DNA from 2 places in the Photobacterium nomapromontoriensis genome. Region 1 is predicted to be linked to the other one. Evidence: predicted binding sites of a transcription regulator. Region 1 holds the regulator's gene; the other holds the start of a gene.
The links. The regulator CRP, encoded in region 1, controls carbon source genes, mostly activating them, when cyclic AMP is high. The targets are predictions, from matches to a motif close to TGTGANNNNNNTCACA.
Positions count from the first base shown of each region.

Region 1 (16,461 bases):
CCCGATTGCTTCGCCGTAAGCCTCTATTCACGCCGATTACTCAACGGGTCAACACACCGGACGACGACTTTCTCGACATTGCCTGGACAGCTTCACCGACTGCATATCAAGCCACTCAACCAGTGATGATCCTGTTTCATGGCTTGGAAGGGAGTTTTCATAGCCCATATGCCAACGGTTTATTGTATGCCGCGAAGCAAAAAGGCTGGCTTGGCGTCATGATGCATTTTCGAGGCTGCAGCGGGGAAATGAACCGCCAGGCCCGCAGTTATCACTCTGGGGAAACCAGTGACGCACGTTTTTTCATTCAATGGGTTCGTCGACAATTTCCTGACTCTCCGTTGTTCGCCGTCGGCGTTTCTCTCGGGGGGAATATGTTAGTCAATTACTTAGCCGAATACGGCGAAGACAGTGAACTCTGTGCCGCCCAAGTGATTTCGCCCCCGCTTGATCTCAATGCCTGTTCAGAGCGAATCGAACAAGGATTTTCAAGGGTCTATAAGCAATATTTACTCCGTTCGATGAAGAGAAATATCAGCAAAAAAATTCGCTTTCTACCCAACGCCCTGCCGCTGGATCAATCCGCTATTGAGTCCATTAGCACCTTACGCCAGTTTGACGATCTGATCACCGCACCTTTGCATGGCTATCAAGATGCCCATGATTATTATCAACGCTGTAGTGGTTTACGGCGATTACATCAGGTCACAATACCACTACGGGTGATTCATGCTAAAGATGATCCCTTCATGACTCATGACGTGATCCCCTCACAACCTTTACCTGATCATATCGAATATCATCTCAGCCCTAACGGTGGCCATGTCGGTTTTCTAACCGGATCATGGCATAAACCTACCTTCTGGCTTGAAATGACAGTGCCGGCTTGGTTTGCTCCTTTTACAATAACCAGAAGTAAATGGCGCTTATCTCGCTAGCAACTACTTGCCATTAACGTCATCAACCACTGATAATAATGTTATCAGTGGTTAATCCCTCCCCTAGAGCGGTAAACATTTAGTATGATCATTCCTTGGCAAGACATCGCACCAGAAACTCTCGATAACCTGATCGAGCATTTTGTCCTACGAGAAGGTACCGACTACGGTGAACATGAAAAAACCTTAGAACAAAAAGTCCAGCATGTTCGGCAACAGCTCACTCAGGGAGAAGCTGTAGTCATCTATTCCGAATTACATGAATCGGTAGATATTAAGCTTCGGCAAGATCTCAATTTCTAATCATTGATAAGACTTACACTTGATTTAACCGCAACATTTTGTTAATAACTCATCGTTAATCTTAACGACAGGGTTTGTCATGTCTGCAAAACATCCAATTATTGCAGTAACAGGATCTTCGGGGGCTGGCACATCCACTACCTCCGAAGCTTTTCGCAAGATGTTCAATATGATGGGCATCAATGCAGCTTGGCTGGAAGGTGACAGCTTCCACCGCTTTACTCGACCCGAGATGGATGTTGAAATCCGCAAAGCGAAGGAACAAGGCCGGCATATTAGTTATTTTGGCAATCAGGCCAATGACTTCCCCTTGCTGGAAACCTTCTTCCGCCAATATGGCATTGATGGCAGCGGTCAATTCCGCCGTTATCTTCACACCTTCGATGAAGCTGTGCCTTATAACCAGATGCCGGGGACTTTTACCCCCAGCCAGCAGCTGCCGGAAAATACCGACGTTTTATTTTATGAGGGTCTTCATGGTGGCGTGGTCGACGGTGAAACCAATGTGGCGCAGCATGTTGATTTACTGATCGGCATGGTGCCGATCGTGAACCTTGAGTGGATTCAGAAGATTGTCCGTGATACCCGCGATCGTGGACATTCCCGCGAAGCGGTAATGGAATCCATTGTCCGTTCGATGGACGACTACTTAAATTATATTACACCGCAGTTTTCCCGCACTCATATCAACTTCCAGCGCGTACCGACGGTTGATACCTCTAACCCGCTCAGTGCCAAAGCCATCCCCAGCTTAGACGAAAGTTTTGTGGTGATCCGCTTTCGCGGTATCAAAAATGTCGACTTCCCCTACCTACTCGCCATGATCCAAGGCGCATTTATGTCACGTCACAACACGCTAGTAGTCCCCGGGGGGAAAATGAGCTTTGCGATGGAGCTGATCATGCGCCCGTTGATCCAACAGCTGATCGATACCGGGAAGATCGGATAAGCAAAAAGTAAAGCAGGGGCGAGGAAAAGAAGAGTAGGAACTAGGTAAAGCAGTTAAAAGCGGAAAATCAGGGACTAGGGACAAGGAAGAGCGGAAAAGCAAAAGATATGTGGTCCTGTGGTCCTGTGGTCCTGTGGTCCTGTGGTCCTGTGGTCCTGTGGTCCTGTGGTCCTGTGGTCCTGTGGTCCTGTAAGCAGGAGCGAGGGACGAAAGAGTGTAAAGGAAAAAGAACGAATTCTGAGACTCTACCCCAGCTTTTATTCCGCTCTTACCCATAGGGCCTTAGGATCGCTTTTGCTCTTCCGCTTTTAAACCGCTCTTCCTCGGAACTCGTCCCTCGAAACCCGTACCTAAATCTTGATCTACCCATAGGACCATAGGTTCGCTTTTCCCCATAGCTCCGCTCTCGCCCTTCCGCTCTTCCTCCAAACTCGTCCCTCGCCCCTGATCTATTACGCCTCAACCACCTCATACGAATGCGTCATCTCAACCCCTTCACCCAGCATCAAGCACACCGAACAGTACTTTTGCAATGAATCAGACACCGTCTTTGCCACGACTGATGCATCCAAATCAACGCCTGTCACCACAAAATGCAAATTCGCTGAGGTAAAAATACGGGGCGCCTGCTCGCGGCGAACCGAACTGATCTGTGCCTCACAAGCGGTAATTTTCTGCCCGGCAGATTTCAGACCATCCACCACATCCACCGAGCTGCAGCCGCCCGCCGCCATTAATACCAATTCCATCGGACTCGGCGCTTTTTGGCCGCCATTTCCATCCATAACGACACTGTGTCCCGAATTTGACTGCCCAAGGAAGGTCATGCCTTCGACCCATTTCACGCGTGATTGCATTGCTTTCTCCTTACAACTTTTGAGGTAATTTCGTACTATCTAACAACTGTGTGATCATGTGCACACTTATGAGTAAAAAATGGCCATTTCAGATAGATCAATATCAAGAAAAACGTCCCGAAAAAAGATAAACTCTGATGTAATTATTCACGTGAGCTTGCAGCCCAGCGGTTGACTGAATATCCTAAACGGCGAACTACATTATTGTTAGGCCCAGCCTCAAACTTATCTTATAGGGACGTCGTTGTTGGGCAACAAACGCAGCAGAGGAAGTTAGTAATATGGTTCCAGGTAAACCTCAAACAGATCCAACTCTTGAGTGGTTTCTTTCCCATTGCCACATTCATAAATACCCGTCAAAGAGTACGTTAATTCATGCGGGTGAAAAAGCGGAAACGCTTTACTACATTGTTAAAGGTTCTGTTGCTGTCCTGATCAAGGATGAAGAAGGCAAGGAGATGATCCTGTCTTACCTCAACCAAGGTGACTTCATCGGTGAGCTAGGTCTTTTCGAAGAAGACCAAGAGCGTACTGCTTGGGTTCGAGCGAAAACACCTTGCGAAGTGGCTGAAATTTCATTTAAGAAATTCCGTCAGCTAATTCAGGTTAATCCAGATATCTTGATGCGTCTTTCTGCTCAGATGGCCAACCGCCTTCAGGTGACTAGCCAGAAAGTTGGAGATCTTGCATTCCTCGATGTGACTGGCCGTATCGCCCAGACATTATTGAATTTGGCTAAACAGCCTGATGCAATGACGCACCCAGATGGTATGCAGATCAAAATCACACGACAAGAGATCGGCCAGATCGTGGGTTGTTCTCGTGAAACTGTGGGTCGCATCCTGAAAATGCTGGAAGAGCAGAATCTCATTTCTGCCCACGGTAAAACAATCGTCGTGTACGGTACGCGCTAAGCTAACCATCACCACGAAAAACAAAAAGCCGCAATTGAAGTGACCCCCTTTAAATTGGACATTTCAAATATGCGGCTTTTTGCTTATGTGACAAAAGTATACTTTCACCTTCAAATTCTCGACTTCCTCACTGTTTTTCCGCTTGTATTCTCAATGCCCAATGCTACATTGTGCATATGGACTATACACTGACATTGACAACAGGAAATCACCGATATGGATATCGAGCGCTTCTCCCCTCATCGTGCCCCTTTCGGCTCTGTGATCATCGCGCCACTCCCCTCAACGGTCGAAATGACAGGATTTAGCGGCAGCCGCCATTACCTTGAACAACAAGAAACGGTCAGGCACGGCACACTCGGGCAAAACCTTGATATACCACTACTGGACGGCCTTAACGGCTAGGCAGTTTTCACACAACTTCGGCTCGCTATTTATTGGTACTTTCAAAAATTTTATCGGCAGAAGCCTCAACAAACCCACGATAAAGCTCACCGTCAACTGTTGTTGGGTAACGTTTGGCAAATTCATAAAAGCCCCCAGGGACCACGTAAACGCCATCACTAAACCCGACCTTGACATGATCGGCCATTGTTGACGATTGCTCCAGCATTACTGTGGGGCTACCTTTTACAGCGCCACCAGACTCATTGATAGTAAAACCATTGTGGAGCAGCAGATGGTTCACCTCGGCCACTTCTGTAAACTGCTCTAAATGATTAATACTAACAGTAAAATGATTGGCACCAAATCCATGTGCAGCAAGCCAGCCTGCATACTCGCTTTCAGCATACAACAGCTCATAGGTTGCGTAATCCAGACTCCATAATCGCCCACCATAAAGAAAGGTCGGATCACGCATGGCCGACTCCGGCACCTGCTCAATCAAGTCTCGTACCGTCTGCTGAAACAGCGAGCTAAACTGGCCGACCAACAGTTCACTGATAAACACTTTTGGGGCTAATGGATCAGGATGCTCAAAGTGCTCGGCATACAACTTCTTGTCTTCAAAGTGGTATTCTCCACAAGGCTTATAGCCTATCGCAATGAACGGGGCTGCCAGCCGATCCAAACCAACCGCTGGCAGATTAAATGTCCGCAAGGCAATGTGATCGTTATACAGTGGTTCCTCTTCTGTCAGCAGGTCATGGATCTGAGCTGCTGATGGACACAGGCGCTGGACATAATCCTGCCACAAACCTTCAAATAATTGCGCTACCCTTTCCATCTGTTTATCCCCGCTATTCAAATGCAGATTACTCACAACCGGACTAGAGATCGATCCCCGGTGCTAGTTGAGTCGGTAGTTCAGGTTGCTCCCCCTCCATTGAGGCCATAGGATACGCACAGTAGTCCGCGGCATAGAATGCACTCGGTCGTAGGTTGCCGGATGCGCCAGGGCCCCCAAATGGAGCATCACCACTCGCCCCCGTTAACGGACGGTTACGATTCACAATCCCAGCCCGGATCTGCTCAATAAAGTATTGCCACTCACTGTCATCGGTCGACACCAAGCCAGCCGATAACCCATAACGCGTCTGATTCGCCAACTCAACGGCCTGCGTCAAATCGTCATACCTCACCACTTGCAGTAATGGGCCAAAATATTCCTCATCCGGTAAGTCGGCAATCGGGCTAACGTCGATGATCCCGGGGGTAACAAGCGCGCCATGGCCACGCGTTGCTGCCAATAAGGCATTTCCGCCTAACATAATCAAATGCGCTTGCGCGGCAATGATGCGATCTGCTGCTTCAGCTGAGATTTGTGGCCCCATAAAGGGGGCGGGCTCATCAAATGGGCCGCCAACCCGAATGTTCCGTGTCAGTGCCAATAACCGCTCCAGTACGCGATCTCCTGCCTCGCCAGAAGGCAGATATAAACGGCGAGCACAGGTACAGCGCTGCCCTGCACTGATAAAGGCTGACTGAATAATAGTGTAGACAGTCGCATCGAGTTCGCCATAATGACGCGAGATCACCATCGGGTTATTCCCGCCCATTTCGAGGGCGAGCATCTTGCCCGGCTGTCCTGCAAACTGATAGTGCAACAAATGGCCGGTGTTAGCACTGCCGGTAAACAGTAAGCCATCAATACCTGCCGACCCCGCAAGGGCCTCTCCTGTCGTCCTCCCTCCCTGCACCAGATTGATCACCCCGTCAGGCAAGCCAACGCATTGCCACAGCTTCATGGTCTCTTCTGCCACTTTGGGCGTCAAATCAGACGGCTTAAATACCACGGTATTCCCGGCGAGCAGCGCAGGAACAATATGGCCATTGGGTAAATGCCCCGGGAAGTTATACGGTCCAAACACGGCCATCACTCCCAATGGTCGATGACGCAGCACGGCTTGTGTGCCCGCAACCTCTTTCTGCCTTTCCCCCGTACGCTCATGATAAGCCCGCAATGACAGCGCGATTTTACCTACCATTGCCATCGCTTCGGTGCGGGTTTCCCATAATGGCTTTCCCGTCTCTTCAGCTATCACTCTGGCTAACGATTCAGAATTATCCTTCACCAATTTGGCAAAACGCTCAATGATGGCCTGACGCTCACTGAACGGGCTCTGACGCCAGCTAATTAATGCCTGACGAGCACTGAGCACCGCCTGTTCAACCTGCTCGGTGGTGGCCGCCTGAGCCTGCCACACAACATTGCCGGTAAACGGGTCTAGCGACTGCATCGTTTCCCCTTTACCCGCTAACCATTGTCCTGCAATCCACTGCGTCATTATTCCTCTCCTTATTGACTGATCAACCGTACCTCGTCGCCATGCTGAACCTGAAGGAGCGCGGCCATTGAGGCTGAAATCACCGCCTTCTGCTTGATAATATCTACCTTACCGACAACCGCTCGAAAATGACAAAATGAGGTATTACTAATTATACAATGCGTGCCGAGAAGTGGTTCACCGATGACGACCTTGCACAGTTGAGAGTGACGTACTGATTCAATATTGCGAACATCGCATTCAACCGTTGGTCCGGCATCGAAAATATCGACATATCCCCGGCAACTGAATCCTTCATGTTCCAGCAAGCGCAGCGCAGGGCGGGTATTGTCGTGTACCTCTCCTATCACAGCCTGCGCCTCCGGGCTGAGTAAGTTGACATAAATTGGCAATTTGGGCATCAGATCAGCAATAAAGCCTTTTTTGCCAATCCCAGCCAAGTAATCTGCCAGAGTGAAATCAATCGAAAAGAAATGCGCCTTCAGCCAATCCCAAAACGGCGAGTTACCTGCCTCATCAGACACCCCTCGCATCTCCGCAATCACGGTTTTCGCAAAACGTTCAGGATGTTGGGCCATCATCAGAAAGCGGCACTTGGACAACAGCCGGCCATTGAGCCCCTGCCGCCATTCTGGTCTAAGGAATAGGGTACAAAGCTCACTGGCTCCGGTGTAATCGTTGCCAAAAGTCAGCACTTTTACCACATTATGGACATTGAGGCGGCAGGAGGAATGCACCACCGTGCTCAAATGGTAAGTATAAAAAGGCGCATCAAGGCCAATAGCGGCTTCAATCGCCGTTGTTCCGGCGATCTCACCGGTCGAACTGTCTTCCGCGACCATCAAATACCCTTCGAGACCAGGCTCGGTCACTGTCTTGGCAAAGCTCTCCTCGGAATGCAGGATCCTGCGGGCAAGGATCTCTTCGTTAACCGGAAGTGATGTAAAACCGAAGCCTGACTCTTGAGCACACTGCATCAGCGCCGGTAGATCAGCGGTGGTAATTGGGCGTATAACCAGCATCGCTCTCCCTCCATAGGCCATCGCCGCGAGCGCAGCCCGCGACACTGGCTGTATAAGCTAATTAATGATGGGCTTCTTCATACAACTTGGCGATAGCCCGTTCCAGACGAGCCATACCGTCATCGACATCAGCCTTACTGATCACCAACGAAGGCGTAAAGCGCACCACATCAGGGCCAGCCACTAGCACTAGCAGCCCCTCATCGCCTGCTGCAAGCAGGATATCACGCGCTCGTCCCTGCCATTTGTCATTAAGCGCTGCACCGAGTAATAGCCCTTTACCCCGGATTTCGGTAAACACCGAATACTTGGCATTGATCGCTTCCAGTGCCTCTCGAAACCACGTTTCCCGTAATGTGACTCCAGCTAACACCTCGGGTTTTGTCACTTCGCTGATCACCGCTTCTGCCACGGCACACGCGAGTGGATTGCCGCCATAAGTCGAGCCATGGGTGCCCACTTTGAAATGCGCGGCCAGTGCCGTCGTTGTCAACATCGCGCCAATGGGAAAACCGCCACCCAACGATTTTGCCGTACTCAAGATATCGGGGATCACTCCCAGCCCTTGATAAGCATAAAAATCGCCGGTACGGCCATTACCGGTCTGTACTTCATCAAAGATCAGCAACACATTGTGCTGATTACACAGCTCGCGCACACCGTGAATAAACTCTGCCGTTGGCGATACAATGCCACCTTCCCCCTGAAGTGGCTCAATCATGACCGCACAGGTACGTGCCGAGATGTGACTCGCCAGCGCATCCAGATCATTGTAAGGCAGGTGGGTAATATCGCCCGGCCGAGGGCCAAAGCCATCTGAGTAAGCAGGCTGACCTCCCACTGTCACCGTGAAAAAGGTCCGGCCATGGAATCCTTGCTGGAAGGCGATAATTTCAGATTTTTCTGCGCCAAAGGTATCGGCGGCATAACGGCGGGCAAGCTTCAAGGCGGCTTCATTGGCTTCTGCACCGGAGTTAGCAAAAAAAACTTTTTCTGCAAAACAATTGTCAGTAAGCAACCTTGCCAGTCGCAGCGCAGGCTCATTGGTCATCACATTACTCACATGCCAAAGCTTTTCAGCCTGCTCCTTGATGGCATTCACCATCAACGGATGACAGTGACCAAGGCAGCTCACCGCAATCCCACCAGCAAAATCAACATATTCACGACCGTCCTGATCCCATAACCGCGATCCATCCCCTCTGACCGGAATGATCGGCATGGGGGCGTAGCAAGGTACCATAACTTCATCAAATAGCAGACGATCAACCTTGAGTTCCTTTGCCATTCTCGTATCCCTCTCTCTATTTCTGCCTAAACACAGTATTTACATATTATTAACCAATGCCAATAGCTGATTATCATTTTATTGATCTCAACTGATTAGCCAATCTCCCACCGGGAACATAGTTATGCATTTATAATGGGATTTTATTAATACCGTAACATGGAAGAGTCTCTTTCCTATCAGGAATGAAATAGCTGATATAGTGCTGGTCGCGCGTATTCATCTGTCAGGCTTTAACTTGCAATCACGAGAGGAGAAAACCTATGGCGGAGATCTAAAATGACAGGGTAATAACACCCAAAAGACATCAGGAAAAAAAACAGAAAGGAAGGAACAAGAGACAAAAATGGCAGCGTTATCCCCTGCCATCATGAGAGTGGATTATTAAACACGACGGCGGAGGAAGTTCGCCAATAACCGGTGTCCCTGCTCAGTCAGAATACTTTCCGGATGAAACTGCACCCCTTCAATCGGCAGTGTTTTGTGGGCGATCCCCATAATTTCATCACGCTGCCCATCACGCTCCGTCCATGCCGTGATCGCAAAACAGTCAGGCAAACTCTCTTCTTTCACGATCAACGAATGATAACGCGTCACCGTCAATGGGTTATTTAAACCAGAAAAGACACTACTGTCATTATGCGTTATCCGCGAGGTCTTACCATGCATCACTTTTTGGGCTCGAACCACTTCACCACCAAAGACCTGAGCAATCGATTGATGGCCTAGACACACTCCCAAGATCGGTAACTTACCGGCAAAATAACGAATTGCCTCCAGAGAAATGCCTGCTTCGTTGGGCGTACAAGGGCCAGGCGAAATCACTAAATGTGAAGGAGCTAACGCCTCAATCGCCGCGATATCGATCTCATCATTACGCACGACCTTCACCTGTGCGCCCAGCTCGCAAAAATACTGATAAAGGTTATAAGTAAACGAATCGTAGTTATCGATCATCAATAGCATAAATACAGCCGCTCCCTGAAAAATACAGCGGCTATTTTGCAACAGGCCCAGAGAAAGGCAAGCGATGGCGAAAAAAAACCGGCCTGTCAGCCGGTTTCTGTCATTCGCTGTTTAGCAGGCAGTTATGGGCGCGCCACAAAACCCACCGCTTCATAAGCCTGCTTCAAGGTGATCGCTGCACGCGAAGAGGCTTTTTCAGCACCGGCTTTCATGACACTATCCATGTAAGCACGATCTTCGCGAATACGGCGGTATTCCGCCTGAATCGGCTCCAGCATAGCAACCAATGCTTCACCGACATCCTTCTTGAACGGACCGTACATTTCAACACCGTGATACTGCGCTTCAATCTCCGCAAAAGACAGACCCGTTGCCGCGGAGTACAAGCCCATCAAGTTAGCGATACCGGCTTTATTTTCAATATCATGAGCAATACGCGGCGGTGTTTCAGCGTCTGTTTGTGCTTTGTTGATTTTCTTGATGATCGACTTCGGATCTTCCAGCAGGGTGATCACGTTTTTACGGTTATCATCCGACTTCGACATTTTCTTCGTGGCATCTTGCAGGCTCATCACTCGAGCATTCACGGTTGGAATGTAAGGTTCTGGGACCTGAAAAATCGGTTGTTCTGGGCTATACAAATTATTGAAACGCGTCGCGATATCTCGCGCCAATTCCAAATGCTGCTTTTGATCATTACCTACCGGCACCTGATGCGCACCGTACAATAGGATATCGGCAGCCATCAGCACTGGGTAACCAAATAACCCCGCATTCACATCGTTAGCATAACGGGCAGATTTGTCTTTAAACTGAGTCATACGGCTCAGTTCACCCATCTGGGTATAACAGTTCAGTAACCAGCCCAGCTGAGCGTGCTCAGGAACATGAGACTGAACAAACAAACTACTCTTCTTCGGATCCACTCCGACAGCAAGACAAATGGCTAATGCATCAAGCGTCGCTTCATGTAGAGCCTTCGGATCCTGACGGACGGTAATTGCGTGCAAATCAACGACACAGTACTGGCAATCATAATCATCCTGCATCTGTTCCCACTGACGCAGCGCACCCAGATAGTTACCAATACTTAATTCACCTGAAGGCTGGACGCCACTTAATACAATGGGTTTAGTCATGATGAGAATTTTCCTCTGTCATTTAACGAAGCAGCGGCATCTCGCCGCTGACTGAATATCAACACTGTCGCTTTGCCTACAGGCCAAGCGTACTAGCTGTCTAGTTTAACCACTTCTACCAATTGACTAAAGTGATCCAGCACAATATCGGGATCACTCGCACTAATTGGCTGGCCATAGTTGTAGCCATAGGTGAGTCCAACAACATAACATGCTGCGGCTTTCGCCGCCAAGATGTCATTGCGTGAATCGCCAACCATCAACATTTCACAGGCTGACAATTGATGCTTATCAAGCAACCAGTTGAGAGCGAAAGGATCCGGCTTTTTCAGCGGGAAGGTATCGCCACCAATCACGTCGACAAAATAATCGGCAATACCGTGTTGCGCCAGTAGATGTGGCACAAATTGAGCTGGCTTATTGGTGACGATCGCCATTGGCAGTCCAGCACCATAGAATGTCGCCAGCGTTTCCTTAACCTCTGGATACAGATCGCTCTTCTGATGCCCCCCTGCTTCATAGTAACTATCAAACAATTGGCGAGCCTCTCGGTGCACGGCAGGATCGAGTTCGGGATCGATCGTCTGGCTCTGACTTAGGGCACGACCAATCAGAATATCAGCGCCATTACCAATCCAAGTGGTGACCTGCTCAATCGTGACCCCAGGACGACCCAATGCTCGCATGGCTTTATCTGCGGCATCAGCCAGATCGGGTACGCTGTCTAACAGCGTACCATCGAGATCAAATGCAATAAACTTAATACCGTCAAATGGGATCATCTTAACGCTCTACCTTGGCCAGCTCAGCGCGCATCTCATCAATCACGGCTTTGTAGTCAGGCTGACTAAAAATCGCAGAGCCCGCGACAAACATATCTGCACCCGCCGCGGCGATTTCGCGAATATTATCCACCTTCACCCCACCATCAATTTCAAGACGGATGGAGCGGCCTGATGCATCAATACGTTTGCGTACTTCACGCAGTTTATCCAGCGTAGTCGGAATAAATGATTGACCACCAAACCCTGGGTTGACCGACATCAACAAGATCATGTCAACCTTGTCCATGATGTAATCCAAATAGTGCAGCGGTGTTGCCGGATTAAAGACGACGCCAGCCTGACAGCCATTCTCTTTGATCAGCTGCAGAGTGCGATCAAGGTGCTCTGAGGCCTCCGCATGCACGGTGATCATGGTCGCGCCCGCCTTGGCGAAATCAGGAATAATACGATCCACTGGCTTCACCATCAGGTGAACATCAATCGGCGCAGTAATACCGTAGTCACGTAGCGCCTGACAGATTGGTGCACCAAATGTCAGGTTAGGGACATAGTGGTTGTCCATCACATCAAAGTGCACAACATCGGCACCGGCAGCCAATACTTTCTCAACATCTTCACCCAAGCGAGCAAAGTCTGCAGATAGAATAGATGGTGCGATCAAAAAGTCCTTCATGTTCAGCCTCTATACGGTATTTACCAAAACGGTATCAGAAATCGGCGCAATTCTACCCGATCCCAAATCCGATGTCTTAATCGATTTATTTATCATACCCGTGATAACACCATCCGGGAAAATGGAATCGAACTATATTCAAAGAAGCACGGAGGGACAGTTATGGAGCAACAGAAGAAACCATCGACCACCAAAGCCAATGTTATAAAGAGTATTGCGGGGGCACTTCTTGGAGTGCAATCAGAACGTAACCGGGAGATTGATTTCAGTCAGCGTACACCACTACCGTACATCGTGGTGGGTATTATAGCGATCGCACTCTTTGTCGGGATACTGGTGGCAATCAGCCAATGGGTGACTGCCACGTAACATCGCATGCATACGATATAGAAGATTTAAGCGTTCGGGGATTTGAATAGTGCGAGTAATTCATCCACTTTATTGCGGCCACTACCATTACGGCTGATCGTACGTTTAACCTTCACTACTGACAAGTCTGCACCATGATATAAGCGACGGGTTAGCGTCGTATCATGGTTAGAAATCAAGACGGGAATATCCCGCTCAAGTGCAGCCCGTTCCGCCACATCGGCCAATGCTGCTTGATCATCAAGGCTAAATCCATTACCGGCATAAGAGGTAAAGTTAGCCGTACTCGATAACGGGGCATAAGGTGGATCGCAATAAATCACACACCCTTTACGGGCACGAGAAAATGTTTGCTGGTAACCTTCACAAACAAAAGTGGCACGCTTGGCTTTCTCGGCAAAGAAGTACATCTCAGCTTCCGGGAAATACGGCTTTTTGTAGGAACCGAAAGGCACGTTAAAGCCACCTTTCTTGTTATAACGGCATAATCCATTAAAACCATGACGATTCATGTATAAGAAATACAATGAACGTTGATACGGATCGTCAGTATTATTGAAGGCTTCGCGAATTTTTAAATATTCTTCTTTGCGGTTGTAGGCCGGCGTGAACAACTCTCGTACATCCTTGATGTACTGTTCTGGCTGCTCTTTAAGAATATTATAAAGGTTAATCAAGTCCGGATTGATATCGGCCAGTAAGTACTGTTCGAAATCAGTATTGAGAAAAACCGAACCCGCCCCGACAAAAGGCTCAACCAATTTACGCGCAGGTGGCAGATGGCGTTCAATTTCCTCAACCAGAGAATACTTCCCCCCAGCCCATTTCAGAAATGCACGATGCTTTTTCATTCAGCTGACCACCAATACCTACGTTGTAACGAAAGGTGGCGGATTATACACCCTTTCATACCGTTCCTGATACCGTTAACAGGGAAATATATCTACGATAAGGTGGTTATTTTGCTCGATTCATTTCCCGGTGGATCTGCTGATACGATTTTACCCAAGGCTGCAATGCCTGCAACCGCGCGGGAAGACGTGGTTCTGCTTTTCGGGCAGCAAGCACATTCTTATAGTTCCCGGTCACAATGATGAACCATGGTTCGCCGTTACGCCGGGTTTGATACACCGTAGCGTGCGTCGCGATCTGATACTCATCAATAAACTCATTGGCCGCCGTCAAGGATTTCATTGCAGCCAGTTGCAACGCATAGTGTTGAGCTGGGATCTCTCGCAACCCCGCGCCGAGCTCAACAGTGGACGTTGTGGCCTGTTCTGGTTCAGGCATCGGACTTAACGCCGCTTCTACGATCTTATTAACAGCTGTGCTCTCGGGGGTAACGGGAGTCACAGAGGGAGCAGCAACGTCATCACCATCATCAACCACTAGCATTGCAGGTTCCGATGCTGTGGCTGAGTGAGCTTCAGCGATACCTTCAGGTTCACCAATCTGCTGAGCAACGGCCTGTTCACCCGTTCCGCCCAACTCTTGTTCATCGATCATCGCATCAACAACCGTCGAGGGCACCACCACTCGCGGATTGTCATCACTGCGCCCGACAGTCAGTCCCTCCAGAGACACCTCGGGGGGCAAACTATGGCTATCATCCTGAGCGGTATCCGTCGTTAAGAGTGTTTCGCTCTCGTTCGGGTCATCCACTGCCTGCGATACATCACCAATCGCTTGTTCAACTAACGTCTGAGTATCGGGTACCGCGCTATCATTTAATGCGGTCGACATTTCCCGCTCATTATTGAGCGGGTTGGATGTCAGTGGTATAAACCACCAAGCAATTGCACCTATTATCAATACAACCAGTATCGCCAACACCATCACTGATGCTGGTCGGCGCGATATATTATCAGCCATATCCTTATGTTCCCCACACTCCAATTTAACCAACGCGCCCGGTAACGGCGTACAGTCTATTGCCTGCTCTCGTATCCACCGCCGGGCCTTCGCATCAAGCGGTTTATCCATCACTCTCTTTTCTATGAATGTTTGCGCTTCATGCTCTGTCAGTTCGCTAATTTCTAACTCCAGCGGCGCAGCCCCCTGACCATGAGCAATCTGGCGAAGGAATTTATCCAATCGACCTGTATGGCTAAAAAGCAACACATTAATCTGCCATCCTGACGTATTGCGAGCGTGCTGGACTAATGCCCACAGTTCAGCAAGTACTATCGGACTGAGAAGATGGGCGTCATCAACCACAATAAGCGCATTAACCGAATAGGAACCCAGCATTCGCTCGATACTCTGTTGAATCGGATCTTGCTCATTAAACACCGCTCTGGGGGCTAACTGCTGGAGAATAAAAGCACGGTGCTGACTGTCGCTTTGGTTCGGATGACACAGCAGCAAAGCCTGCTGGCCCGATCCGGCCCAACGTTCAAGATAACGCTGGGAAAGCCAAGTCTTACCCGCCCCCTCGACGCCAGTTATCTGAATAAGATTGGAACTAAAACGGGTAAGAAACTGAAGACGTGATAACAACTGAATTTGGGATTCAAGTTCCAGAGCATGAAGATGAGTGTCAGTACCCATGAACGCCTACAGTATTATGCTGAAATTGCACGTCGTAACGTCGCCTCAGGCACACCCGCGACAACCTCTGCACATCCAATCGCTGTTGGTAAAATAAGTCGCAACTGTCCAGACAATACTTTTTTGTCGCGCATCATGTGTTTCAGGTAGGCATCAAAATCCATCTCGGCAGGCCCTTGGACGGGGAGGTTGGACAACTTAAGTAAACGAATAATACGTTCAACATCTGTTGCCTCAATCAATCCCATAAACTGCGCACAACGGGCGGCCTGCACCGTACCAGCAGCAACGGCTTCACCATGTAACCAATTTCCATAGCCCATTTCAGCCTCAATCGCATGACCGAACGTATGCCCAAGGTTAAGCAAGGCTCGCACGCCGGATTCCTTTTCATCCGCCGCCACAACATCGGCTTTAATCTGGCAACAGCGACTGATGGCATAATTCAATGCATCACTATTTAGCGCCTGTAATTTAGCCACATTAAGCTCAAGCCACTCAAAAAACTGACGGTCAGCTATAATGCCGTATTTGATCACCTCGGCCATCCCTGCCGCAAACTCACGTGCAGGTAAGGTGTTGAGGCAAGTATTATCAATGATCACTGCTTTGGGCTGATAGAAAGCCCCCACCATGTTTTTACCAAGTGGGTGATTGACGGCTGTTTTGCCGCCGACAGACGAATCTACCTGCGATAACAACGTAGTTGGAACCTGAATGAAATCAACCCCTCGCTGAAAACAAGCGGCCGCAAAGCCCACCACGTCACCAATTACGCCCCCGCCTAACGCAACGATTACCGTATCGCGGCCATAGTTGCCTTCCAGTAGGTACGTCATAATTTGATTAAAGGTATCAAGTGTTTTGTATTGCTCACCATCAGGCAGGACCAACAATGCCACCTCGCAAGCTAGAGAACGAAGCGTTCCCATCACTTGCTCGGCATACAATGGCGCGACGGTGTCATTGCTGATCACCA
Region 1 covers NZ_JAKJSL010000021.1:146,408-162,868, reverse strand. The annotation lists gene L4D12_RS07770 (hydrolase) at 1-938, shown strand, start outside; gene L4D12_RS07765 (YheU family protein) at 1,023-1,241, shown strand; gene L4D12_RS07760 (phosphoribulokinase) at 1,321-2,190, shown strand; gene L4D12_RS07755 (OsmC family protein) at 2,643-3,047, opposite strand; gene crp (cAMP-activated global transcriptional regulator CRP) at 3,329-3,961, shown strand; gene L4D12_RS07745 (hypothetical protein) at 4,178-4,366, shown strand; gene L4D12_RS07740 (DUF1338 domain-containing protein) at 4,392-5,189, opposite strand; gene astD (succinylglutamate-semialdehyde dehydrogenase) at 5,233-6,690, opposite strand; gene astA (arginine N-succinyltransferase) at 6,702-7,712, opposite strand; gene L4D12_RS07725 (aspartate aminotransferase family protein) at 7,774-9,000, opposite strand; gene L4D12_RS07720 (aminodeoxychorismate/anthranilate synthase component II) at 9,385-9,966, opposite strand; gene trpS (tryptophan--tRNA ligase) at 10,089-11,105, opposite strand; gene L4D12_RS07710 (phosphoglycolate phosphatase) at 11,198-11,887, opposite strand; gene rpe (ribulose-phosphate 3-epimerase) at 11,889-12,563, opposite strand; gene L4D12_RS07700 (DUF2970 domain-containing protein) at 12,726-12,932, shown strand; gene dam (adenine-specific DNA-methyltransferase) at 12,959-13,783, opposite strand; gene L4D12_RS07690 (AAA family ATPase) at 13,890-15,482, opposite strand; gene aroB (3-dehydroquinate synthase) at 15,497-16,461, opposite strand, start outside.

Region 2 (16,461 bases), on a different contig from region 1:
CATGGCAGTTGCCGAGGAAGCCCGGTAAATTGGCACGTTTTAGAATGCGATCGGTCAATTCTTTTGGAAAGCTGTTGCTGTGATCAGAGAAATATCCCCAATCAAATAGCACTGGCACACCCGCAATTTCCCAGTGTCCAGATGGAGTATCTTTACCTGAAGACAGCTCTTTTGCGTGAGCGTAAGCCCCCGTGATCTCGACCTCAGGATCCAAGCCTTCAGGGAATTCGCCTGATGATTCTTCAGCGGCTTTACCCAAACCTAGCTTGTTCAGGTTAGGCAGGTGCAATTTACCACTGCGAACGCCATTGTCGGCTTCGCCACGGGCACACGCCTTAGCAATGTGACCTAGGGTATTAGCCCCTACGTCGCCAAACTGAACGGCATCTTCTGTGGCACCAATGCCAAATGAATCAAGTACCAGAATAATAGATCGTTTCATCTTGAACTCCATTAAAGATCTTCAGGGCGAACACGGCGGTATACAACCGGCGTTGGCTCAGGCTTAACATCGGCAATAGTGATGTTAGCGCGTACTGCTTTCGCCGCTTCTTCCCACTGTGCTTCTGTGCGCGCGTGGATCACGGCAAGCGGGGTTTCCGCAGTCACCGCATCACCCAAACGGATCATGTCACTCAGGCCAACCGCATAATCAATGGTATCTGCCGCAACTCGGCGACCACCACCCATACCAACGACGGCCATCCCCAGACCACGAGTGTCCATGGCGTAAACATAACCGGTAGTTTCGGCAAAGACAGGCTTGGCAATTTCAGCCTTCTCTAAGTAGTTGTCGTAATTTGTCATGAAGTCACTTGGACCACCCAGACCGGCAACCATTTTACCGAAACATTCCGCGGCTTTACCGTTGTCCAGTACCACCTGCAATTTCTCGCGCGCTTGCTCAATATCTACTGCTAAACCACTATTTACCAGCATTTCTGCACACAACGCCATTGTTACTTCAAATAAGCGCGGGTTACGGTATTCACCGGTCAAGAATTGCACCGCTTCACGCACTTCCAGGGCATTACCTGCCGTTGATGCTAAGACCTGATTCATGTCGGTCAGCAAGGCGGTCGTTTTAGTACCCGCACCATTCGCCACGGCAACAATCGACTTTGCCAGCTCTTCCGATGCTTCATAGGTTGGCATGAATGCGCCAGAACCGACTTTGACGTCCATCACTAGCGAACCAAGACCTGCGGCCAGTTTTTTCGACAAAATAGACGCGGTGATCAGGGAGATATTATCTACCGTCGCTGTCACATCACGTGTCGCGTAAACACGCTTGTCAGCCGGTGCCAAATCGCCGGTCTGGCCGATAATGGCTACGCCGGCGTCTTTAGTCACCTGACCAAATACTTCATTGGTTGGGGTAATGTTGTAACCCGGGATAGACTCCAGCTTATCCAACGTACCGCCAGTGTGACCCAGACCACGGCCAGAAATCATTGGCACATAACCACCACAAGCAGCCACCATTGGACCAAGCATCAGTGATGTCACATCACCCACACCGCCAGTGGAATGTTTGTCGACAATCGGACCATCAAAATTCATGTAGTCCCAGTCAATCACCATCCCTGAGTCACGCATTGCACATGTCAGCGCAACACGCTCTGCCATGGTCATATCATTGAAGTAAACAGCCATTGCAAAAGCCGCTATTTGACCTTCAGAGACGGTATCTTTGGCGATACCTTGAATGAAGAAATTGATCTCGTCAGCAGTCAGCTCGATGTTGTCACGTTTTTTACGAATGATTTCTTGTGGTAAATACATGGTATTCCCCGTCCAATGTCGATATTTCGGTTCAATAACGTTTTACTCTGTCACCCGCGTTAAATAACCTGACGCGCGGCGCAATTGATGATTCTCGGGTGCAGGGCATCCGCCTACGATCTGCGATAGCAGGACCCGGCAAGAACCAAATAGTAAAACATCACGGATAACGGTGGTCTGTCGACCTAAAAGTAAGGTGGCGAAATGCCACCTTACCGGAAAAGATTAGTAGCCGCCTTCAGCCGCTTTGTCGCCTTCACCTAGAGTGTGAAGCAGGTTAGCTAGCAAGCTTGATGCGCCGAAACGGTAGTGCATGTTGTCGGCCCACTCTGCACCCAAGATGCGGTCAGCCATTGCAAGATATTGCTGTGCGTCTTCTGCAGTACGCACGCCACCCGCTGGTTTGAAACCAACGGTTGCTGCTACGCCCATGTCTTTGATCACATTCAGCATGATCTCAGCATATTCAGGGGTTGCGTTAACTGGCACTTTACCGGTTGATGTTTTGATGAAGTCTGCACCGGCTTTGATAGATAGCTCAGAGGCTTTTTTGATCAGCGCTTCTGTTTTTAGCTCACCGGTTTCGATGATCACTTTTAGCAGAATATCGCCACACGCCGCTTTACACTGCTTAACCAGCTCAAAGCCTACTTCTTCATTGCCGGCCATTAGTGCACGGTATGGGAAAACAACGTCAACTTCATCGGCACCATAAGCCACAGCCGCTTTTGTTTCAGCAACCGCAATCTCAATATCATCGTTACCGTGCGGGAAGTTTGTCACGGTTGCAATGCGAACATCAGGCGTACCCTGCTCACGTAGCTGCTTCTTCGCTACAGGAATAAAACGCGGGTAGATACACACTGCTGCTGTGTTACCGACAGCGGTTTTTGCGTTCTTACACAACTCGATCACTTTCGCATCAGTGTCGTCATCGTTCAGAGTGGTAAGATCCATTAATTTAAGCGCACGTAGTGCAGCAGCTTTCAAATCGCTCATGACTATCTCCAGTCCTGTTATTTTCTATCAAGTTTATTAAACTGTTCTATACGCCTGACGGCACTCGGTTGCTCCACCGCCAAACAGCCCGCCTACACGAACAGTCATACCCAGCCAGTCAGTCGCTGAATAGGCATTACGGACTTGATTCCCTGAAGACTCAACCCTACAAGAGAGGCTGATTGCTATCCGTTTCACCGTACCGGGCAACCCGAACAAAGGTTGTCGGCCGTGCTACTGTCTAACCATTCATACTAATAATCCAGCATGAAAGGGAACGGCTAAACAGTGTTAATCCGTTTGTGATGGTGTGAACTCATCATACCAAGCCAGCCTGATCCCCACCATGAAAGATACGTTTCCTACCGTGGACAATGTGTTTACCCAAAGAAAAACACTGTCGGCTGACGCTCAGCCGTCTCAAGGGGCATGGTCAGGAAAAAAAACGTTCTACAATCCATTGGTAAGCAATACCACCAAGGTAAACACCTACAATCCCCATCACCCCGGATAACACCGGTGGTGCTGGAATCGGTAACTTAAGTGCGGAAAACAACACGCCAACAAAAGCCCCGGTAATTAACGCCAGTATCACCTCATACATAGTCATTCTCTCTGTCTGTTACAGCCCAAAGAAAGTGTAGTCTGCCCGGCAACGAAAGTAATGTAGCAAAGGGAATCAACAGAAACCGGAGCGCAATCGATTTTATGGCATGCGACTGGGCGGATAAAGGCCATGTTTACTGTATGTGTTGAATGGGTCGAGGGTCGAGGGTCGAGGGTCGAGGGTCGAGGGTCGAGGGTCGAGGGTCGAGGGTCGAGGAATGAAAAGCCCAAAGCGAAAAAGAATCAAGCCAAATCGTGCAAAAACAAAAACGCCGCAGCGGGTAGCTGCGGCGTTTATTATTCTGAATGGCTCAGCGATTACATTGACAGGGTCACGAACAGACCGGCAATGGTTGCTGACATCAGGTTAGATAACGTACCAGCTGCAACGGCTTTCATACCGAAGCGAGCGATATCGTGGCGACGGCTTGGCGCCAGACCACCTAGACCACCCAGTAGGATAGCGACTGATGACAGGTTAGCGAAACCACACAATGCGAACGAGATGATTGCTTTAGTCTTATCAGACATTTCAGCGCCAGTTTGGGCCACAAGCATGCCGCCGTCAGCAACATCTTTCAGATAAGGGGCAAAGTTCAGGTAAGCAACGAATTCGTTTACAACCAGTTTCTGACCGATGAAAGAACCAGCCGTTAGTGATTCTGACCATGGCACACCAATCAGGAATGCAAGCGGTGAGAATACATAACCCAAGATCAGCTCGAGTGTTAGCTCAGGCATACCGAACCAGCCACCGACCATACCAAAGATGCCATTAATCAGCGCGATCAGACCGATGAAAGCAAGTAGCATAGCGCCAACGTTCAGTGCAAGCTGCATACCTGAAGAGGCACCCGCTGCGGCTGCGTCAATCACGTTTGCTGGCTTGTCGTCGCCTTCAGTGGTCTCATCTGCCAACTGCTCAATCGGGGTTTCTGTTTCTGGCTTGATGATCTTAGCAAATAGCAGACCACCCGGTGCCGCCATGAAAGAAGCGGCAATCAAGTACTCTAGTGGTACACCCATAGAGGCATAACCCGCCAGTACACCACCGGCAACAGAGGCTAGACCGCCACACATTACCGCAAACAGCTCAGACTGCGTCATTTTTGGTACGAACGGGCGAATCACCAATGGTGCTTCCGTTTGACCAACGAAAATATTAGCTGTTGCAGACATAGATTCTGCATGAGACGTGCCCAGAACTTTACGTAAACCGCCACCAAGAATATTGATAACAACCTGCATAATGCCAAGGTAGTAAAGTACGCTGATCAGTGCAGAGAAGAACACGATAACCGGCAGTACGCGTAAGGCAAAGACGAAACCGCCGCCACCAAACAGTTCAAACATTTTATCTGAAGTCAGGCCACCGAACAGGAAGTTGATACCGTTATTACCATAGTTGATAACTTCAGCAACACCTTGAGACATGCCATACAGCACGTCACGACCGACTGGTACATACAGAACAAATGCACCAATAAAGAATTGGATGGCAAATGCACCACCAACAGTACGAAGATTAATAGCTTTACGGTTATCAGATAGAAGCACTGCAATCAGTAGCAGCACGACCATCCCAACCAGGCTCATAAACACGCTCATAGTTTATGGCATCCCTTTAGTTAAGTTTGGCGTCTCGACAATTCGGCTCATTAAGAGTCCGGCGCATTATACTCATGCTGCGCCGGATAAAATAATGCCGGGCTCACAGTTTGCAAGGAAAGAAAGTGAAAGCTAAACCACAAACGTGAGTGCGGTCACAAAACAAAATTAAAGGCCACGCAACCGTTTAGCGCAAACGTTTATTTTGTGATGCTGATTCACGATTAGATACCGAAAAGTTCAGCGGTCGTTAAGGTTGTTACCCGCGCAATTTCTCGTTCGCTTTCCACTCTTATCGATGCAAGTTCATGCAAAATATTCACTAGCCTATCAGGTCGGTTAGGTTGTCCTTGATATCCAGCAACAGGCATATCGGGGGCATCCGTTTCCAGTAATAATGCCGTCAATGGCAGTGCTGCTATTGTATTGCGAGTTTTATTGGCGCGGCGATAGGTAATCGTTCCTCCTACGCCAATTTTGATACCTAGATCAAGAAGCTGTTTGGCCTGAGGCTGGCTGCCACAAAAAGCATGGAGTACCCCACCAGCAATCGGTTGATTTTGTCTCAAAATCTGGACTAGCTCCGGAAACGCTTTACGGCAATGCAAGATCACTGGCAAACCATGTTTATTTGCCAGTATTAACTGTGCCTTCAATAATGCGACCTGTTGCGCTTTATCCGCGGCCGCAATGGCAAAGTCTAGCCCACATTCCCCCACCGCAACGCAGCGAGAACGTTTTTTCATTCTTAATTGTGATTCACTCTCCAGCGCCTCGGCCAGCGCCTCCACCGCCGCGTCATCATGTTCGGCGCTGAAAAAAGGGTGCAAGCCTAGGCCATAATGAATCCCATCAAACTGCGCCGCGAGTGCTTGCAAGGCTGGCCAGTTACGCTGACCCACTGCCGGAATGACTAACTGCCCGATCCCGGCCTGATGGGCTTGATGCAAATAATGCTCTGGATCGAGGCAAAACGGTTCGAAATCAAAATGGCAGTGGCTGTCTATCAACATACTCTTCAACCTGGCTTTCAACATAATTGGATCCTGACATATTGTTCTCATCCTTGTTTTTACTCGATTTATTTAAGCGATTTCGCCACCATAACAATCATACTGCGCCCCATGACCAAAAGCGTATCCTCAGCATATTTAGGTGCGTCATCAGTAGGATAAATATCACTCGGGCTCGGGTTTGCGGTATTAATCAGAAGATGCCAGTCGCTGTACTGTCTGTCCGGGATAGTAAACTCCAGCGGATCCCAGTAGGCATTACAGACCACATACAATTCATCCTGTGTCAGCGGATGGTATACCGTCAATGCCAATGAATGGGAATGATCTGACCAGTCAGGCTGATTGGGATTCACGCCGTGCCAACGGATATTCACATCCTCAAGCACGGAATTAAGTGACATATGCATATTCCAGTCAATGGTCGGCTCTGCACTGCGGATCTGGCTCAGCAGGGTAACAAAACGCAGTAGATCACTGTGGCTTTCTACCCGAGACCAATCCAGCCAGCTGGTTTCATTGTCTTGGCAGTAAGCATTGTTATTGCCCCGCTGCGTACGACGAATTTCATCTCCCATGCTTATCATCGGTGTCCCGAGCGACAAAAACAGGGTAGCCAGCATATTCTTGCACTGACGATGACGTAATGTTTCAATATCCCCATTCTCCATCGGTCCTTCGACCCCATAATTACACGAGAGATTGTGGTTATCCCCATCACGGTTATCTTCACCGTTGGCCAAATTATGTTTATCGTGATAACTCACCAAATCATTCAGGGTAAAACCATCATGAGCGCAGATAAAGTTCACTGACCGGTGGGGGGTGTGATGATGATGACAATAAATATCCGGCGAACCAAGGAGCCGAGAAGCAAACCGGCTGACACAACCATTATCACCACGCCAGAAAGCTCTCACATCATCGCGGAACTTCCCGTTCCATTCATTCCAGCGATCGCCAATAAATGAACCAACCTGATACAGCCCAGCGGCATCCCACGCTTCGGCGATAATTTTGGTGTCGCACAAAATCGGATCCGAATCGATAGACCAAAGCAGTGGCGGCTCTTGCATGGGATGCCCGCCACTGTCCCTTGCTAATACCGAGGCCAAATCAAACCGGAAACCATCAACATGCATTTCTGTCACCCAGTAATGCAATGCATCAATGATCATCCGTCGCAGCACACTGTGATTGGCATTACAGGTATTACCGCAGCCACTGAAGTTTCCATAATGGCCCGTTTCTTTATCCAGTAAGTAATAGGTGCCGTTTTGCAGCCCCTTAAAGCAAAACGTCGGGCCGTTTTCATCACCTTCAGCGGTATGGTTGAACACCACATCCAAAATCACCTCAATACCCGCTCGATGCAGCTCTCGTACCATGGTTTTAAATTCATCAATCGCAGCCAGTGGATCATTATCGACACAATAATCAGCATGGACAGCAAAAAAGTTAATCGGGCTATATCCCCAGTAATTTTGCTTATCGCTAGGCGCATCATCAACATCAAATTGCTGGACCGGCATCAGCTCAACTGCGGTGATCCCCATTGCTATCAGGTACGGTATTTTGTCGATAACAGCAGCAAACGTCCCCCGCTTTTCTGGCGCAATACCCGATGAAGGGTGACGGGTAAATCCCCCCACATGCATTTCATAAATAATCGTGTTGGTCAAAGAGTGCCGTGGTGCCTGCACGTCTTGCCAGTCAAACCCCCGGTGATCCACCACCACACTCTTCATGCATGCATCCATGTTAGGACCGGAATCGATGGCTCGTTGACGACTATACTGTGGACTGAGACTTATCGCCTGGCTATAGGGATCAAGCAACACCTTACTCTCATCAAATCGCCGCCCTTTTTCTGGCAACCAAGGGCCATCCACTTGATAGCCGTAATGCTGACCATGAGCTATATTGCCAACAAAAATAAACCAATAATGCCCCCGCTTATGCAATATAGGATTAAGTTCAAATGAGTGTCGCGGTACTGTCGCGGTGTTATCGGCAAACAAATGTAATGTCACCCGAGTAGCATCTTTGGAATAGAGGCTGAAATTCACGCCACCGTCACGTATCGACGTACCGAGCGGGAACGCCACACCCGGTAAGGTGTAAACATCCATTTCAGCTGCCAAAACCTGATTCACCGATGCGGCAATATGCCGAATCTCTCCACATTGCTCATTCATGATCGACCCCTGTTGACTCTGTTGATTGATGCCCAATTGCAACAATCTGCATAAGAGAATAATAGACGGGATGACGCAATGTGTTCGTCGAGAGATCGCATTAATAAAAAAAGCCGTCACAATTGTGACGGCTTCCAGATAACGGCTGAGCGTAAATGTGATTAGTGTTCGCGGGTTGCGCGGAACTCAATGTCAGGGAAACGCTCTCTCGCCAGATTCAGGTTCACCATAGTTGGCGCGATGTAACTGAGGTTATCACCACCATCCAGAGCAAGGTTGGCCTGATTCTTACGTTGGAACTCGTCCAGCTTCTTCGCGTCGCCACACTCAACCCAGCGGGCTGTCGCGACATTGACGCCTTCATAGATCGCTTCAACGTTGTATTCCGCTTTCAGACGGGCAACCACCACGTCGAACTGCAGCACACCGACCGCACCAACGATCAGATCGTTGTTCTGCAGTGGGCGGAACACCTGCACCGCACCCTCTTCTGATAGCTGAACCAAGCCTTTTAACAGTTGCTTCTGCTTCAGTGGATCACGCAGGCGGATACGACGGAACAATTCCGGTGCAAAGTTAGGAATACCCGCAAACTTGAGGCTTTCACCCTGGGTAAAAGTATCACCGATCTGGATTGTACCGTGGTTATGCAAACCAATAATATCGCCAGCATAAGCGGTTTCCGCACGAGAACGGTCACCGGCCATAAAGGTAACGGCATCAGAAATGCTAACGGTTTTACCGGTGCGGACATGGTTCATCTTCATGCCCTGGGTATACGTGCCTGACACAATACGCATGAAGGCAATACGGTCACGGTGTTTCGGATCCATATTGGCCTGGATCTTAAACACGAAGCCTGAGAACTTATCTTCCGTGGCAACCACTTCACGCTCATTCGCCTGGCGAGGTAGCGGCGCTGGTGCCCACGCAGTCAGACCATCTAGCATGTGGTCAACACCAAAGTTACCCAATGCGGTACCGAAGAATACAGGTGTTAGCTCACCCGCAAGGAAAAGCTCACGATCAAATTCGTTCGAGGCACCCAGTACCAGCTCCAACTCATCACGTAGCTGTGCCGCCAGGTATTCACCCACTGCAGCGTCAAGTTCTGGGTTGTCCAGCCCTTTAACGATACGGGTTTCCTGAATTGTGTGGCCCTGACCCGTTGAGTACAAGATAGTTTCATCACGGTGAATGTGATAAACGCCCTTGAATTCTTTTCCGCTACCAATCGGCCATGATATCGGGGCGCACGCCATGTTCAGCTCGTTCTCGACTTCGTCAAGCAGCTCCATTGGGTCGCGGATATCACGGTCCAGTTTGTTCATAAAGGTTACTATCGGCGTATCACGCAGACGGGTAACTTCCATCAACTTACGGGTACGATCTTCGACACCTTTTGCCGCATCGATCACCATCAGACAGGAGTCAACAGCCGTCAATGTACGGTAGGTATCTTCCGAGAAGTCTTCGTGTCCTGGGGTATCTAGCAGGTTAACCAGACAGTCGTTATACGGGAACTGCATCACCGATGTCGTCACCGAGATACCACGTTCTTTTTCCATCTCCATCCAGTCAGATTTCGCATGCTGGTTAGAGCCGCGGCCTTTAACCGTACCGGCTTTCTGAATCGCGTTTCCGAATAACAGTACTTTTTCAGTAATGGTGGTTTTACCCGCATCGGGGTGAGAAATGATCGCAAACGTACGGCGCTTGTTCACTTCAGGTAAAAAAGACATAAGTGTTGATAATCCTGTGAGAGATTTCAATAATCGAATGGCAACCCATGCAACGTCTGGCGATGGGCTGGCACGCTCCTAATACAAAGATCGAAACCGATCTTATTCTCTGCGCTGGCAGAACGAGATTGCTAACAATAATTGTTAATTACATGTCACCCTCTATACTTGCACAGCATGAATAATGAATGATTGGAGCTTTGAAGATGGCGGAATTATACGCAAACTCATCGCAAAGCGACAGCGGTAACACCGCGCTGTTTTCGGTTCGCCATACCGCGTAGCACTTACATCACAAGATAAGTCATGATCAACGCGTCTTCGCGGCCATTTGGGGCAGGGTAATACCCTTCCCGGCGGTTAATTTCATTAAAGCCCAGTGATTCATAAAGCTGATAAGCCCGGGTGTTACTTTCCCGCACTTCCAGCCAGATATCTTCCGCCTGACGGGCTTCAAGCAGCGCCATAAAGCCTTCCATCAAGCGCTTGCCGTGACCTTGTCCCTGACAAGCCGGATCAACGGCAATATTCAGCAGGGTGGCCTCGCCAGCCACCAGCTGGCCAAAACAATAGCCAACTAGCTGACCATCCACTTCCAGAGCACAATTAACCGCAATGTTATTCGGTTCCTTACGGATCATGGATTCAGCCCACGGGTAGGCATGGGCGGCCTGTTCGATACGCCACACATCATCAAGATGATGCGACGCCAGTGAAACAATGTTATGTGTCATAAGAACAAATCTGTTGCCAAAGGGCTTTCTTGCTGCCCGGGTTGGTATGCATATGCGGTAATGAAATCGAGGTCAGCAACTGGCAGCCTGACGGATGCACCGCCTCACACCCCGCCACCCAACACCATGTCAGATGGTGTTCACGTACCTGTTCGACCGCTGCAGCGGGCAGACTCAGGGCTTGATCCGGTGTGAGCTTCATACTGCTGAGGATACGACCAAACAGCCAGCGGTCATGTTCGTTAAGCTCATCGTCGCACACAAATAACAATTTACAGGACGCAGGCAGATCAATCGCGGGTAACTCTCGCCCCGGATAAAAATCCGGTTTACGTACCTGCCAGTAAATCAACCCCATTTCCTGCATGAGCTGTAAATCACGCTGTTTCATCCACTCACCTCGATGATCACTCTGGCTGGGGATACTACCAGATCTCGCCCCGAACGCAGCCCCATCATGGTAAAAAAATACCACCCGCAGGTGGTATCGTCGCTGATATAACCAGATATGGCTACACGTCCGCAAATTCTGGGCAATAAGCAATGGTACCACGGCGGCCTGACAGGGTGTCAGGCAGAACCTCAAGCACCATAAAGGCGTCTTCCGGTACGGGCCATGGGCAGTTGATGCCATGATCAGATGCACGGCTAAAGCCAACTTTCGGGTAATAGTCACTGTGACCCAATACCACAACCACTGGGTAGCCGAACTCTGCCAGCATCAATTTGGCTTCTTCCATCAGTGCCAGGCCTATTCCCTGACGCTGATACTCCGCTTTAACAGCCAATGGGGCGAGCCCCTGCCAATTTTCATCCTGACCATCAAGCATCACAGGGCTGAACAACACATGGCCGATCACCTCACCCTCATCACTGCAGGCAACGAGTGACAACGTGCGATTGCCATTCTCTCGTAACCGCATGACCAAATTGGCCTCAGCGTCTGTGTCAAAAACCGACTTAAGCAGGTTATCAATCGGCAGGATATCTGCCGGAGCCTCTGTTCTAATGAGCATTCGTGACCTCTTTTTGCCCAGTGGGATCCTGCATCCCTTTATGGATGAAGTCTGCCGACTGCTGCAAGAAAAATTTAACTGGTGCCGGTAGCGAATCCAAATCAATACTGTCCATCAGGTTCTTCACTTCCAACCCCAGCTCGGTGTCACCTTCAATACGCAGGCGACGCTGGAAAAACAGTGTATCAGGATCTTCCTTGCGTGCAGCAATCAAAACCAAATCATTGCATTCACCACTGAAGCTCACGTCTTCCTGTTCGACGTGCTCTGATACGACTAATTGCTCGTTCTGATAGCTGATGTACCAGTGCAGATCCAGATCGCGAACTTCCACTTTCAGCCAGCGGTCTTCGAGAAACTCAAAATCACCGTCTTCAAGGGCTTCTTTAAAGACCATCGCGAGCCCTTCCAGCATCACTTTCTTCTGCACAGAAAAAGGCGTTAGCTTGGCGGGGATCCGTAAGAAAGCCGGACCGTGTAGAACCAGCTGTTGTCTAATTTGAGCAATCACTATTTTTCATTTCCTGTATAAGCCGCATATTACGCTTGATTGTATGGCAAGAAAGGTCAGTCATTTTATGCCTTGAGTCAAAAAATACGGTATTGTCGTGGTAAAGTTTGGGATTGATGTTTAGGTGCAGGTTATAGTAGAAAAAAACCACCTGTCGCCTTATTGTTTCGATGACAAAGTTTCGATGACAGCCAGATTAGGACACACTTTTCAGATCATGCCGACAGAGCAACTCAATTATTGGTTCTCCCTGCTAACGGACCACAGCCCGTTCCTTTTTGCCATTTTAGATCCTGACCATAACTATCTAGCGGTTAATAACCGCTATAGCGAAGTCAGTGGTTTAGATCGCAATGAACTGGTTGGCCTTAATGATACCGACACCTTAGGCCCGACATTCTATCGTTCAATGCTTCCCTATTATAACCGTGCATTTAAAGGGGAAACCATTGAGAGCGAAGTGGTACTGAATGATAACCGTCACGATACCAGTATGCACTTCAGCCTTGCCCCCATTCATGCCGAAGACGGTACGGTCAGCCAAATTGTTCTGCACTGTGCCGATACTTCTGAGCGCCAGATCCTGATCAACTCTATTCAGGAACTGGAAAAGCAATTGCATACCTTAAACACCTTAATCACTGACGGGAGTTGTGTGGTTGAAGGTAACACCATTATTTCAGCCAATGCCAATGCGGCCACCCTGCTCGGTTTTAGTACCTCGCAAGACATGCAAGGCAAAGATATCGGCACACTATTGGTTGATGCGAACAATCGCCCCATTCAGAAAGCACAACTTCAATCGCTTGGCAAAGGGGAAAGCCGTAACTGTTACACCAGCAATCAGTGCCCGATACATCGACCGTTACGGATTGCCGCCTCACAAATTCGCTTTTTAGGATCCCCGGCCCGGTTGGTGCTGCTTCAGAACAACAGCCAGCAAATCAATACCCAGGATAAGCTGGAACATTTAACCCAGATGGATCCCCTTACTGGCCTGCTCAACCGCCATGGTTTCAGCCGAAAACTTGAGCAATTAATCGGCCAGAACACTCCGTTGTTTATGCTCTACCTCGACATTGATAACTTCAAAAATATCAATGACTCACTGGGTCACCACATTGGCGATCAAGTACTGCAAGAAATAGCAAAACGGCTGCGTGGATTGCTGCCAGAGAATAGCGTTATCGGCCATCTCAGCGGCGATGAGTTTGCTATTCTATTACCCAACCCTGAGCATGATCAGATCGGTCATTTAGTCTCTCAGCAAGTGATCTCGCTGATCAACCAGCCATTTAATCTCCATCACTTCAGTAAGCATTTGGCCTGCTCCATTGGTCGAGTCAGCTATCCCGGTGATGGCAACGATGCCCGGATTTTGCTACAAAATGCGGATACCGCGATGTATGAAGCGAAAAACCGCGGACGCAATCGTGTCGTCGTCTTTAGCGAAGAGATGAATAAAGAAGCACGCATGCAGTTGTGGCTCGAAATAGAACTGCAAAAAGCGCTGCAAAACAACGGGCTGGAAGTCTGGTACCAACCTAAGGTCAATGCCCGCGATTTTGCCATTGATGGCGCCGAAGCCTTGGTGCGCTGGAAGCATCCCGTTGAGGGGTATATCAGCCCGGGGCAATTCATTCCGGTTGCTGAACGATCGGGCTTGATTGAACAGCTGGGTCAGGTGGTGATGCGTGAAGTCTTCACTACAGTCAGGGAGTGGAAGGCGAAGAAGCTACTGACCGGAAAGGTGGCCATTAACCTCTCACCACAACAGTTTGGCAATCCCAATTTAATCAAATTTGTCGACCAACTGCGCAAAAGCACTGGGGTTAACCCGCTTGATATTACCTTTGAGCTCACTGAAAGTGCGGTCATGAGTGATGGCGAACATACCATCCAAATGCTCAATGCCATCAAAAAGATGGGCTTTTCCCTGTCGATTGATGACTTTGGGACCGGTTATTCGTCACTCTCATACTTGGCCCGCTTCCCTCTCGACGAGCTCAAGATCGATCGCGCCTTTATCCAGGATATCGAAAGTGTACCCAAGCAGCTGACCTTGATTGAAAACATCATTAATCTGGGTAAATCACTCAATATGAGCGTCGTCGCAGAAGGCGTAGAAACCCGTCAGCAAGCGACTTTGCTGTCAAACCTTAATTGCAATTCTATTCAGGGATTCCATTTCTACAAACCACTGCCAAAACAAGAACTAGAAGCTATTCTAGTGAAGGACAGCAGGTAGTCATGGCGAAGTGGTACGTTATAAAAATGCAAAATAAGTTGTCCTAAATCAACAAAACCTGCCTGACATCAAAACATCGGGGGGACTCGCCCCCTACTATTTGTCTCACTACTTTTTTTCCACCAGGTAGATAAAAACAACATGGAGCTACTTTGCCCCGCTGGTAACTTACCAGCGCTTAAGACTGCCATAGATAACGGCGCAGATGCGGTATACATCGGATTTAAAGACGATACCAACGCACGTCACTTCGCAGGCTTAAATTTTACAGGACGTAAACTAGAAAAAGCCGTGCAATATGTGCGCGACCACGACCGTAAATTGCATGTTGCCCTGAATACCTTTGCCCATCCCGACGGCTTTGAACGCTGGCGCCGCGCGGTCGATACCGCAGCAGCAATGGGGGTGGATGCATTGATCGTTGCCGATATCGCGGTACTGGAATATGCCGCCACCAAGTACCCGGATCTTGAGCTGCATCTGTCTGTTCAGGCTTCGGCCACCAATACCGCCGCCATTGATTTCTACACACAGAACTTCAATGTAAAGCGGGTCGTACTCCCCCGCGTACTCTCCATCCATCAGGTCAAGCAACTTGCTCGTAATACCAATGTGGAATTGGAAGTGTTCGCTTTTGGTAGCCTATGTATCATGTCTGAAGGACGTTGCTATCTGTCGTCATACATGACAGGAGAATCTCCCAATACCGTCGGTGCCTGCTCACCCGCCAAATATGTGCGTTGGCAGGAGACCCCGCAGGGGCTGGAGTCTCGACTCAATGAAATACTGATCGACCGCTATCAGGCTGGTGAAAATGCTGGCTACCCGACCCTGTGCAAAGGCCGGTTCGATATCAATATCGATGGGGCAAATCGCCGCTATCATGCTCTGGAAGAGCCAACTAGCCTCAATACACTGGAAATATTACCTGAGCTGTTTAAAGCCAATATCGCCTCAGTGAAAATCGAAGGCCGCCAACGCAGTCCTGCGTATGTGGAACAAGTCACTAAAACTTGGCGAGCCGCCATCGATCGCTATAAAGCCAACCCAGAAGGCTACAGCGTTGAACCTGCCTGGAATGCCTGTCTTGGCAATGTTTCAGAAGGCAAACAAACGACTCTCGGTGCTTATCACCGTAAATGGCAATAAGGAGCTGACATGAAATATTCTTTAGGCCCCCTGCTGTATTTCTGGCCCAAAATAGATGTTGAAGCCTTCTACCAGCAAGCCAAACAAGCCAATACCGATATCATCTATCTGGGTGAGACGGTATGTTCCAAACGCCGTGAGCTCAAGCCTGCACACTGGCTGGATATCGCTAAAGATATCTCGGCCACAGGCAAGCAAGTGGTCCTCTCTACCATGGCACTGCTTGAAGCACCGAGCGAAGTCAATGTGATGAAGAAATACATTGATAACGGTGATTTCATTGTCGAGGCCAATGATGTCTCGGCGATCCAGCTGGCCCATGAGCACAAGGTACAATTTGTCGTCGGCCCAGCCGTGAACTGCTATAACGCCCAGACACTGAATTTATTTCTAAAAAAAGGCATGATCCGCTGGTGTATGCCAGTAGAGCTGTCACGCCAATGGCTTCAAAACGTAATCACCGAATGTGAGCAAATGGGGATCCGTGACCAGTTCGAAACGGAAGTCTTCAGCTATGGCTACCTGCCACTGGCCTACTCAGCCCGTTGCTTTACCGCACGGGCCGAAGACAAAGCCAAAGACGACTGTGAAACCTGCTGTATCAAATACCCTAACGGGATCACCGTCAACAGTCAGGAAGACCAAAAAGTGTTTACGCTTAACGGGATCCAGACCCAATCTGGCTACTGTTATAACCTGATCAATGATCAGCTTGGCATGGCCGGTTTGGTCGATGTGGTTCGCCTCAGTCCATTAGGTCTCGATACGTTATCACTGGTCGATGATTTCAGGGCCAATCAAAGCGGCGTTCAGCCAATCAAACTGAATAACGGGCACCACTGCAATGGTTAC
Region 2 covers NZ_JAKJSL010000056.1:22,898-39,358, forward strand. The annotation lists gene L4D12_RS22315 (phosphopentomutase) at 1-442, opposite strand, end outside; gene deoA (thymidine phosphorylase) at 454-1,785, opposite strand; gene deoC (deoxyribose-phosphate aldolase) at 2,011-2,784, opposite strand; gene L4D12_RS22330 (hypothetical protein) at 2,821-2,982, opposite strand; gene L4D12_RS22335 (XapX domain-containing protein) at 3,218-3,388, opposite strand; gene L4D12_RS22340 (NupC/NupG family nucleoside CNT transporter) at 3,709-4,998, opposite strand; gene L4D12_RS22345 (TatD family hydrolase) at 5,223-6,035, opposite strand; gene glgX (glycogen debranching protein GlgX) at 6,080-8,209, opposite strand; gene prfC (peptide chain release factor 3) at 8,371-9,951, opposite strand; gene rimI (ribosomal protein S18-alanine N-acetyltransferase) at 10,239-10,685, opposite strand; gene L4D12_RS22365 (DNA polymerase III subunit psi) at 10,675-11,076, opposite strand; gene L4D12_RS22370 (GNAT family N-acetyltransferase) at 11,198-11,701, opposite strand; gene ubiT (ubiquinone anaerobic biosynthesis accessory factor UbiT) at 11,691-12,212, opposite strand; gene L4D12_RS22380 (sensor domain-containing protein) at 12,430-14,460, shown strand; gene ubiU (ubiquinone anaerobic biosynthesis protein UbiU) at 14,602-15,609, shown strand; gene L4D12_RS22390 (U32 family peptidase) at 15,619-16,461, shown strand, end outside.
Region 2: the regulator CRP is predicted to act here: its motif matches at 5,143-5,158, upstream of L4D12_RS22340 (NupC/NupG family nucleoside CNT transporter).